2 regions of the Amycolatopsis ponsaeliensis genome follow, and region 1 is predicted to be linked to the other one. Evidence: riboswitches for the same ligand, from Rfam matches in the RefSeq annotation. Region 1 holds a riboswitch; the other holds the start of a gene.
What was found. Region 1 has a riboswitch for glycine ahead of gcvP (aminomethyl-transferring glycine dehydrogenase). Riboswitches for the same ligand answer to the same signal wherever they lie in the genome.

Region 1 (4,412 bases):
CGCCGGAGGACGACTCCATCCTGACCACCGGCATCGAGGCGTGGGAGCGGGTCCAGCGCGTCAACCTGACGTCGGTGTTCCACTGCTGCAAGGCCGTCCTGCCGCACATGCAGCGCCAAGGTCGCGGTTCCATCATCAACACGGCGTCGTTCGTCGCGGTGATGGGCGCGGCGACGTCGCAGATCTCCTACACCGCGTCGAAGGGCGGGGTGCTGGCGATGAGCCGTGAGCTGGGCATCCAGTTCGCGCGGGAGAACATCCGCGTCAACGCGCTGTGCCCGGGGCCGGTGAACACGCCGCTGCTCAAGGAGCTGTTCGCGAAGGACCCGGAACGCGCGGCGCGGCGGCTGGTGCACGTGCCGGTCGGCCGGTTCGCCGAGCCCGAGGAGATCGCGGCGGCGGTGGCCTTCCTGGCCAGCGACGACGCCAGCTTCATCACGGCGTCCCAGTTCCTGGTCGACGGCGGCATCTCCGGCGCGTACGTCACCCCGCTCTAGCGGCGCGTCTTCTCCCCGGGTTTCCGCACGCCGTACACCTCCCGCAGGTACTTCCAGGCCGCGTTGAGGGTCTTGCGCTCTTCGGAGATCTGACGTTCGCGCCGCCGCAGGATGCGGGTGGCGACCTCGGCGGCGAGGAAGGCGCCGGCGGCGAAGGTCAGCGTGCCGACGATCAGGATGAGGGCGATCACGGTGGTGGTCATGGTGACCAGCGTCGATGCCGGGTGGGCGATTCGTCCCTGCGCAAAGCTAGCGGGTTTCGTTAGCTTTGTGAGGTGACGCACTGGCGCGCCGACGAGTGGGCGGAAGCGGTCCGGACCGGGATCCGCTCGCGCGGGCTCTCCCTGGACGAGGCCGCGAGACGCATCGGCGTCCCCACGTCGACGCTGCGCAGCTGGATCGAGCACCGGCACGCGCCGAAGGTGACCGTCTTCGACCACTGGGCGCAGCTCGCCGAGGTCACCGGGCTCGGGGAGGCCGAGCTGCTGCGCGTCGCCGGCGTGCTGCCCGAGAGCCTCGCCAGCCCGGTGCACGTGGCCCAAGCCGCGAAGGCGCTGCGGGAGGGCATCGACCAGGCCGGGCAGTTCCTCCGGCAGGCCACGGCGCTCGTGTACTCCTCGCCCGGCACGCAGGTGGCCAACCTGATCGCCGCGTCGCCGGTCGACTGGGAGATGCGGATCCGCTCGGCGACCCGCGGCGACGAGGTCCGCGTCACCTACCACCACTACGTCGGCGTCGTGGCGCCCCGGGACTTCCCCCACGACGACGCCGAGGTGCGCCGGATCCTCGAGCACGACGTCCTCGGCGAGCTGTGGCGGCCGCTCGGGCTCTACTGGCGGGTCGCCGAGGTGCACGACTGGCACGAGCCGCCGCGGCTGGTGATCCAGGTGCCCGAGCAGGAGGCGACGCGCCCGCCCGTGCCGTCGCCGGTCGTCGCCGCGCCGCCGGTCGTGGTGCTGTCGCCGATCTGGGGGTACGGCGAGCTGCTGGCGTCGCTGGTCGCCGACGGCCTCGGGTTCGGCAACGTCGACTTCCGCTACTTCGGCCTCCCGGACGCGATGGCCGACCGCGTCCGGATCACCGCCCGCGAGCTGGCCGAGCCCGCGCCGCGGCTGGTGCACTCGGTGCCGCCGATCATGCTGCTGCACGGCCTGGCCGTGCCCGACCTGACCGGACGGCTTCCGGTCGTCGTCCGCTACGGCCCCCGCATGCGCGGGCGGGCAGCGCGTATTTATCGCGAGCCGCTGCTCGAAGCCGGGTTCGCGGACCCCGAAGAGGGGGCACGCGCGATCGAAGCCGCCGTCGAGGCCGGGATCCCGCCGGGCTGCGCGTACTACGAGGTGACGCTCGACGACGAGGACGTCTTCGACGGCGACCGTCCCTCGCTGGACCGGCTCAACGACGCGGTGGCGTGGTACGCCGAGCAGATCGTCGAGCAGGTGCTGCTGGGGGCCGGCCACCCGCCGGTGCCGCTGGGCGGGCCGCTGAAACGGCTGGTCCTGCCGTCCGGCCGGGTCCGGCGGCCGCCCGCGCTGGCCGGTCAGGTGGTTCGCCGGGTCGCCGGGACGTCTTGAATGAGTCATTCAGGACCTCCGAAGACCTGAATGACTCATTCAAGACCTCCGGGGCCGGCGTTCGGAGCCTGATGTGGCGTTGCCCGTGTGAAGTAGACGGATCTCGAAGGCGGCAGGTACCGTAGCCGCCACAACTGCAGATCGGGCCGTCGAGCCGAGGCGGGAGAGCCCTCACGAAGTCAGTGGGGCACCGAAGGAGCAAACTCCCCGGAATCTCTCAGGTATCCGCTACCGCTTCGTGCGAGGCCACTCTGGAAAGCAGGCGCACCCGCGCCTCACCCAAGGTGAAAGCCGTGTCTGACACGGTGAAACTCTCAGGTGCCATGACAGAGGGGGAGTTCCCAGCGCACCGTTGTGCCCGGTGCCCGGCCCGAGGAGCTCCCGATCACCTCTACGCAGTTCGACGCCCGCCACATCGGCCCGTCCGAGGCCGAGCGCGCGAAAATGCTCGCCGAGTGCGGTTACGGAAGCCTGGACGCCCTCGTCGGCGCCGCCGTCCCGAGCGCCATCCGCGCCACCCGTGACCTGCGGCTCCCGCCCGCCGCGTCCGAAGAGGAAGCCACCGCGGAGCTGCGCGCTCTCGCCGCGCGCAACCGCCCGATGACGCAGATGATCGGCCTGGGCTACTCCGACACCGTCACCCCCGGCGTGATCCGCCGCAACGTCCTCGAGAACCCCGCTTGGTACACGGCGTACACGCCCTACCAGCCGGAAATCTCCCAGGGCCGGCTCGAAGCGCTGCTCAACTTCCAGACGATGGTCGCCGACCTGACCGGCCTGGCCACCGCGAACGCGTCCCTGCTGGACGAGTCGACCGCCGTCGCCGAGGCCGTCACGCTGATGCGCCGCGCGTCGAAGTCCAAGTCGAACAAGGTCGTGCTGGACGCCGAGTGCCTGCCGCAGACCATCGCCGTCGTGCGGACCCGCGTCGAGGCCCTCGGCATCGAGGTCGAGGTCCGTGACCTGCTCACCGGCCTCCCGGACGACTTCTTCGGCGTCGTCGCCCAGTACCCCGGCGCGTCCGGCGTGCTGCGCGGACGCGGCTTCTACCACGCGATTTCCGAGTCGGCGAAGGCCGCGGGCGCGCTGTTCACCGTCGCCGCCGACCTCCTCGCCCTGACGCTGATCACCGCCCCCGGCGAGTTCGGTGCCGACGTCGCCGCCGGCTCGACGCAGCGCTTCGGCGTCCCGCTCGGCTACGGCGGCCCGCACGCCGGGTACATGTCCGTCCGCTCCGGCCTCGAGCGCTCGCTGCCCGGGCGCCTGGTCGGCGTCTCGGTCGACGCCGACGGCAACTCCGCCTACCGGCTGGCGCTGCAGACCCGTGAGCAGCACATCCGCCGCGAGAAGGCGACGTCCAACATCTGCACCGCGCAGGTCCTCCCGGCCGTGCTGGCCGCGATGTACGCGGTCTACCACGGCCCGGACGGCCTCAAGCGGATCGCCCAGCGCGTCCACGGCCTGGCCGCGGGCTTCGCGGAGGCTCTCCGGAAGACCGGTGTCGAGGTCGTGCACGAGTCCTTCTTCGACACGGTCGTCGCGCGCGTCCCCGGCCAGGCCGCCGAGGTCCACGCGGCCGCCCGCGAGGCCGGGATCAACCTCGGCCACATCGACGCCGACCACGTGCGGGTCGCCTTCGACGAGGTCAGCACCCCGGCGATCACCACGAAGGTCCTGCGTGCGTTCGGCGTCGAGGCGGACGTCGAAGACGGCGTCGCCCTGCCGAACGGCCTGGCCCGCGAGAGCGGCTTCATGGGCCACGAGGTCTTCGGCAGCCACCGCTCCGAGACGGCGATGCTGCGCTACCTGCGCCGCCTGTCCGACCAGGACTACGCGCTCGACCGCGGCATGATCCCGCTCGGCTCCTGCACGATGAAGCTCAACGCCACCAGCGAGATGGAGCCGATCAGCTGGCGCGAGTTCGCCGGCATCCACCCCTTCGCGCCAGCCGAAGACGCCGAGGGTTACCACACGCTCGTGGGGCAGCTCGCGGACTGGCTGGCCGAGGTCACCGGCTACGACAAGGTGTCGCTGCAGCCGAACGCGGGCAGCCAGGGCGAGCTGGCCGGGCTCCTCGCGATCCGCGCCTACCACCGCGCGAACGGCGACGACGCTCGCGACGTCTGCCTGATCCCGTCGTCCGCGCACGGCACCAACGCCGCGTCCGCGGTGCTCGCCGGGATGCGCGTGGTCGTCGTCAAGTGCACCGACGAGGGCAACGTCGACCTGGCCGACCTGCGGTCCAAGGTGGACACCCACCGGGACACCCTGGCCGCGATCATGGTCACCTACCCGTCCACGCACGGCGTGTACGAGCACGACATCGACGAGCTGGCCAAGA
Region 2 (4,412 bases), on a different contig from region 1:
ACCGACGCCACGTTCGCCGCCGAGGTCCTCGGCAGTGACGTCCCGGTGCTGGTCGAGTTCTGGGCCACCTGGTGCGGGCCCTGCCGGATGGTCGGCCCGGTGCTGGCGCAGCTGGCCACCGAGCGGGCCGGGAAGCTCGCCGTGCGGAAGGTCAACGCCGACGAGAACCCGGAGACGACCCGGTCGTACCAGGTCATGTCGCTGCCCACGATGATGCTCTTCTCGGGCGGCGAGCCGGTGACGACGATCGTCGGCGCCTACCCGAAGGCGCGGATCGAGGAGCGCCTCGACCAGGCCCTCTAGGGAGCGGTCGCCTTGACGAAGGTGTCGGCGACTTCCCGTCCGTACTGCTCGAGATCCAGCGCCGGGTCGGCCGCGTAGGCCGCGGCCACCCCGTCGATGGCCTGCGCGATGGACATCGCCATCACCTCCGGCGTGAAGGCGCCGAACAACCCCTCTGCCTGACCTTGCTTGAGCTGGCGGGCCAGTCCGTGCACCCGCATGTCGTCGACGAGGATCTTCGTCATCACCCAGCCCTCGGCGTCGTCGGCGTTGGCCGCCATCTCCGTCAGCACCCGGACGCACTCCGGGTACGCGCGCAGGAACGCGATCGACGTCTCGATGTGGGCCCGCAGGTAGCCGGGCCGGTCCGCCGGGTCGACCCCGCCGCCGGTGCGTTCCTTCAGGAACTCGTTCTTCGTCTCGACGACCGTGCTCAGCACGGACTGCATCAGGCCGGCCTTGTTCGTGAAGTGGTACGAGATCATCCGCGTGCTGCTGAGCCCCGCGCGGTCCTTGATCTTGGCGAACGTGGCTTTCCGGTAGCCGAGGTCGGCGATGACGCCGATGGTCGCGCCGATGATCTGGGCGCGGCGGGCCGCCTCGGCGGCGCTGAGCCCCATCTCGGCCAGGAGGTCGGTGTTTACTTGCATGAATAAAAGTTACTTGGCTGAGTAAAAGACGTCAAGAGGTTTGAACCACCGCGTCCGGGGTACGGCGAACGGCTCAAAGGCTCATCCGACCGTTGAGGCTTGCCGCGCGTCGCGTTGACCGGGGTACCCCGGGCGCTTACCGTCGAAGGAGGTAAATCGCCACGATGTGATTCACGGTCTGGGGCCGGATCGTGGCGATTGATCTCCGGCGGGTCCCGCTCCTGGGACCGTCCGGCTGTCATTCGCCGGCCGTCAGGTCGGGCGAGGGGAGGCTTGCGTGGTCGAGGCTGGTTCCGAGAAGCAGCCTGTTCAGGTCGCGGCCGGCGAACAGGGTGAACTGTTCCCCGACGATTCGCTGCCGGACGAGCTGGTGGGCTACCGCGGCCCGGCCGCGTGCCAGATCGCCGGGATCACCTACCGCCAGCTCGACTACTGGGCCCGGACGAAGCTGGTCGCACCCAGCATCCGCACGGCGCACGGCTCCGGCTCGCAGCGGCTGTACTCGTTCAAGGACATCCTGGTCCTCAAGGTCGTCAAGCGGCTGCTGGACACCGGGGTCTCCCTCCAGAACATCCGGGTCGCCGTCGACCACCTGCGCGTCCGAGGAGTCCGCGACCTCGCGCGCGTGACGCTCTTCTCCGACGGCACCACGGTCTACGAGTGCACCTCGCCGGAGGAGATCGTCGATCTGCTCCAGGGCGGCCAAGGTGTCTTCGGCATCGCGGTCAGCGGCGCCATGCAGGAGATCAGCGGCACCATCCACGAGTTCCAGGCCGAACGCGCCGACGGCGGCATCGTCGAGACGCACCAGCCGGACGAGCTGACCCAGCGCCGCAACGCACGCAAGACCGGGTGATCATCGCTGCGGGGATGCGAGTAAGGTTCCCCGTGCGGTCGACGAATCCGCGCGGGAGAGTCCGAGCCACACCTTGAGCTCGGCGCCGAAGGAGCAAGTCCTCCCCGGAACCTCTCAGGCACCCCGGACCGCGCGGACGAGACGCCTCTGGAAAGCGGGTCGTCAGGACACAGCCTGATGGCCCCGCCGACGGTGCAAGCCCGGCTCAACCTCGGGCGAAACTCTCAGGCGCCCTCGGGCACAGACAGAGTGGGGAGGCTCGGACAGCGTTTTTCGAGGATGCTGTCCGAGTCCGGCACCGCCCGTCCGCAGGAGGCCATCGTGGAGCCGTCACTCGCCTGCCTGGAGCAGGGCATCCCTTTCGCTGACCGGCACATCGGGCCCGGGCCGGACGAACTCCGCCGCATCCTCGACGTCATCGGCGTCGCTTCTCTCGACGAGCTCTCCGAGCGTGCTGTTCCCGAGTCTCTGCGCGCCTCCGCCGGGCCGCTCGAACTGCCCCCGGCTGCCACCGAAGCCCAGGCCCTCGCCGAACTCCGGGCGCTCGCCGCCCGCAACCGGCCCATGGCGCAGATGATCGGGCTCGGCTACCACGACACCGTCACGCCGCCCGTGATCCGGCGCAACGTCCTCGAGAACCCCGCCTGGTACACCGCCTACACGCCTTACCAGCCTGAGATCTCGCAAGGCCGGCTCGAAGCGCTGCTCAACTTCCAGACCATGGTCGCCGACCTCACCGGGCTGCCCGTCGCCAACGCGTCGATGCTCGACGAAGCCACCGCGGCCGCCGAAGCCATGACGCTCGTGCGGCGCGCCGGGAAGGCCGCGTCCAATCGGTTCGTCGTCGACCGGGACACCCTGCCGCAGACCCTCGCCGTCCTCCGGACCCGCGCCGAACCCCTCGGCATCGAACTCGTCGTCGAAGACCTCTCCCAGGGCCTGACCGGCCTCGGCCTCGGCGGGGACTTCTTCGGGGTCCTGCTGTCCTACCCGGGCGCGTCGGGCGCGGTGCACGAGCTCGACCTGACGATCTCCGAGGCCAAGAAGCACGGCGCCGCCGTGATCGTCGCCGCGGACCCGCTCGCCCTGACCCTGCTGCGGCCGCCGGGAGAGCTCGGTGCCGACGTCGCCGTCGGGTCCACGCAGCGGTTCGGCGTCCCGCTCGGCTTCGGCGGCCCGCACGCGGCCTACCTCGCGGTCCGGAAGGGCCTGGAGCGGCAGCTGCCGGGACGCCTGGTCGGCGTCTCGAAGGACGCGGACGGCGCACCCGCGTACCGGCTCGCCCTCCAGACGCGGGAACAGCACATCCGCCGCGAGAAGGCGACCTCGAACATCTGCACCGCGCAGGTCCTGCTCGCGGTGATGGCCTCGATGTACGCGGTGTACCACGGGCCCGAGGGCCTGCGTGGGATCGCGCTGCGCGCCCACCGGATGGCCACCGTGCTCGCCGCCGGCCTCGCCGAAGGCGGCGTCGACGTCGGGCACGGCGAGTTCTTCGACACCGTCACCGCGGCGGTGCCCGGCCGGGCGGCGGCCGTCGTCGCGGCGGCTCGCGACCTCGGCGTGAACCTGCGGCTCGTCGACGACGACCACGTCGGCGTCGCCTGCGACGAGACGACCACCCGGGAGCGGCTTTCCCTGGTGTGGAAGGCGTTCGGCGTCTCGGTGTCCGATGTGGATGGTCTCGACGCGGACACGGCGGACGCGCTCCCGGCGCCGCTGCGGCGCACCAGCGCGTTCCTCACCCACCCGGTGTTCCACGCCCACCGCTCGGAAACCGCGCTGCTGCGCTACCTGCGGCAGCTGGCGGACAAGGACGTCGCGCTCGACCGCAGCATGATCCCGCTCGGCTCGTGCACCATGAAGCTCAACGCCACCGCCGAAATGGAGCCGGTCACCTGGCCGGAGTTCGCCGGGCTGCACCCGTTCGCGCCCGCCGAGGACGCCGCCGGACTGCTGGAAGTGGTCGCCGACCTCGGCGCGTGGCTCGCGCGGATCACCGGCTACGACACGGTTTCCCTGCAACCCAACGCGGGCAGCCAGGGCGAGTTCGCCGGGCTGCTGGCCATCCGCGCCTACCACCGTTCACGCGGCGAAGGCGAGCGCGACGTCTGCCTGATCCCGGCGAGCGCCCACGGCACGAACGCGGCGAGCGCCGTGATGGCCGGCATGCGGGTGGTCGTCGTCCGCTGCGACGGCGACGGCAACATCGACCTCGCGCACTTGCGGTCCACTGTGGACGACCATCGCGCCGACCTGGCCGCGATCATGATCACCTACCCGTCCACGCACGGGGTGTACGAGGACACCGTCGGCGAGGTGTGCGCGCTGGTGCACGACGCGGGCGGGCAGGTGTACGTCGACGGCGCCAACCTGAACGCGCTCATCGGCGTGGCGCAGTACGGCCGGTTCGGCGCCGACGTCTCGCACCTCAACCTGCACAAGACGTTCTGCATCCCGCACGGCGGCGGCGGACCCGGCGTCGGCCCGATCGGCGTCCGCGCGCACCTGGCGCCGTTCCTGCCGAACCACCCGCTGCAGCCGGCGGCCGGTCCGGCGACCGGCGTCGGGCCGGTCAGCGCGGCGCCGTGGGGGAGCGCGTCGATCCTGCCGATTTCGTGGGC

Region 2: it holds a riboswitch for glycine, as region 1 does, so the genes downstream of both, gcvP (aminomethyl-transferring glycine dehydrogenase) here and gcvP (aminomethyl-transferring glycine dehydrogenase) in region 1, are expected to answer to the same signal.

Annotation. Positions count from the first base shown of each region.
Region 1 is NZ_JAPZLD010000012.1:167,055-171,466, reverse strand. It holds gene QQ657_RS19945 (3-oxoacyl-ACP reductase) at 1-497, shown strand, start outside; gene QQ657_RS19940 (hypothetical protein) at 494-700, opposite strand; gene QQ657_RS19935 (helix-turn-helix domain-containing protein) at 773-2,071, shown strand; glycine riboswitch at 2,222-2,315, shown strand; gene gcvP (aminomethyl-transferring glycine dehydrogenase) at 2,456-4,412, shown strand, end outside.
Region 2 is NZ_JAPZLD010000099.1:5,238-9,649, forward strand. It holds gene trxA (thioredoxin) at 1-303, shown strand, start outside; gene QQ657_RS55825 (TetR/AcrR family transcriptional regulator) at 300-932, opposite strand; gene QQ657_RS55830 (MerR family transcriptional regulator) at 1,210-1,788, shown strand; glycine riboswitch at 1,831-1,929, shown strand; gene gcvP (aminomethyl-transferring glycine dehydrogenase) at 2,110-4,412, shown strand, end outside.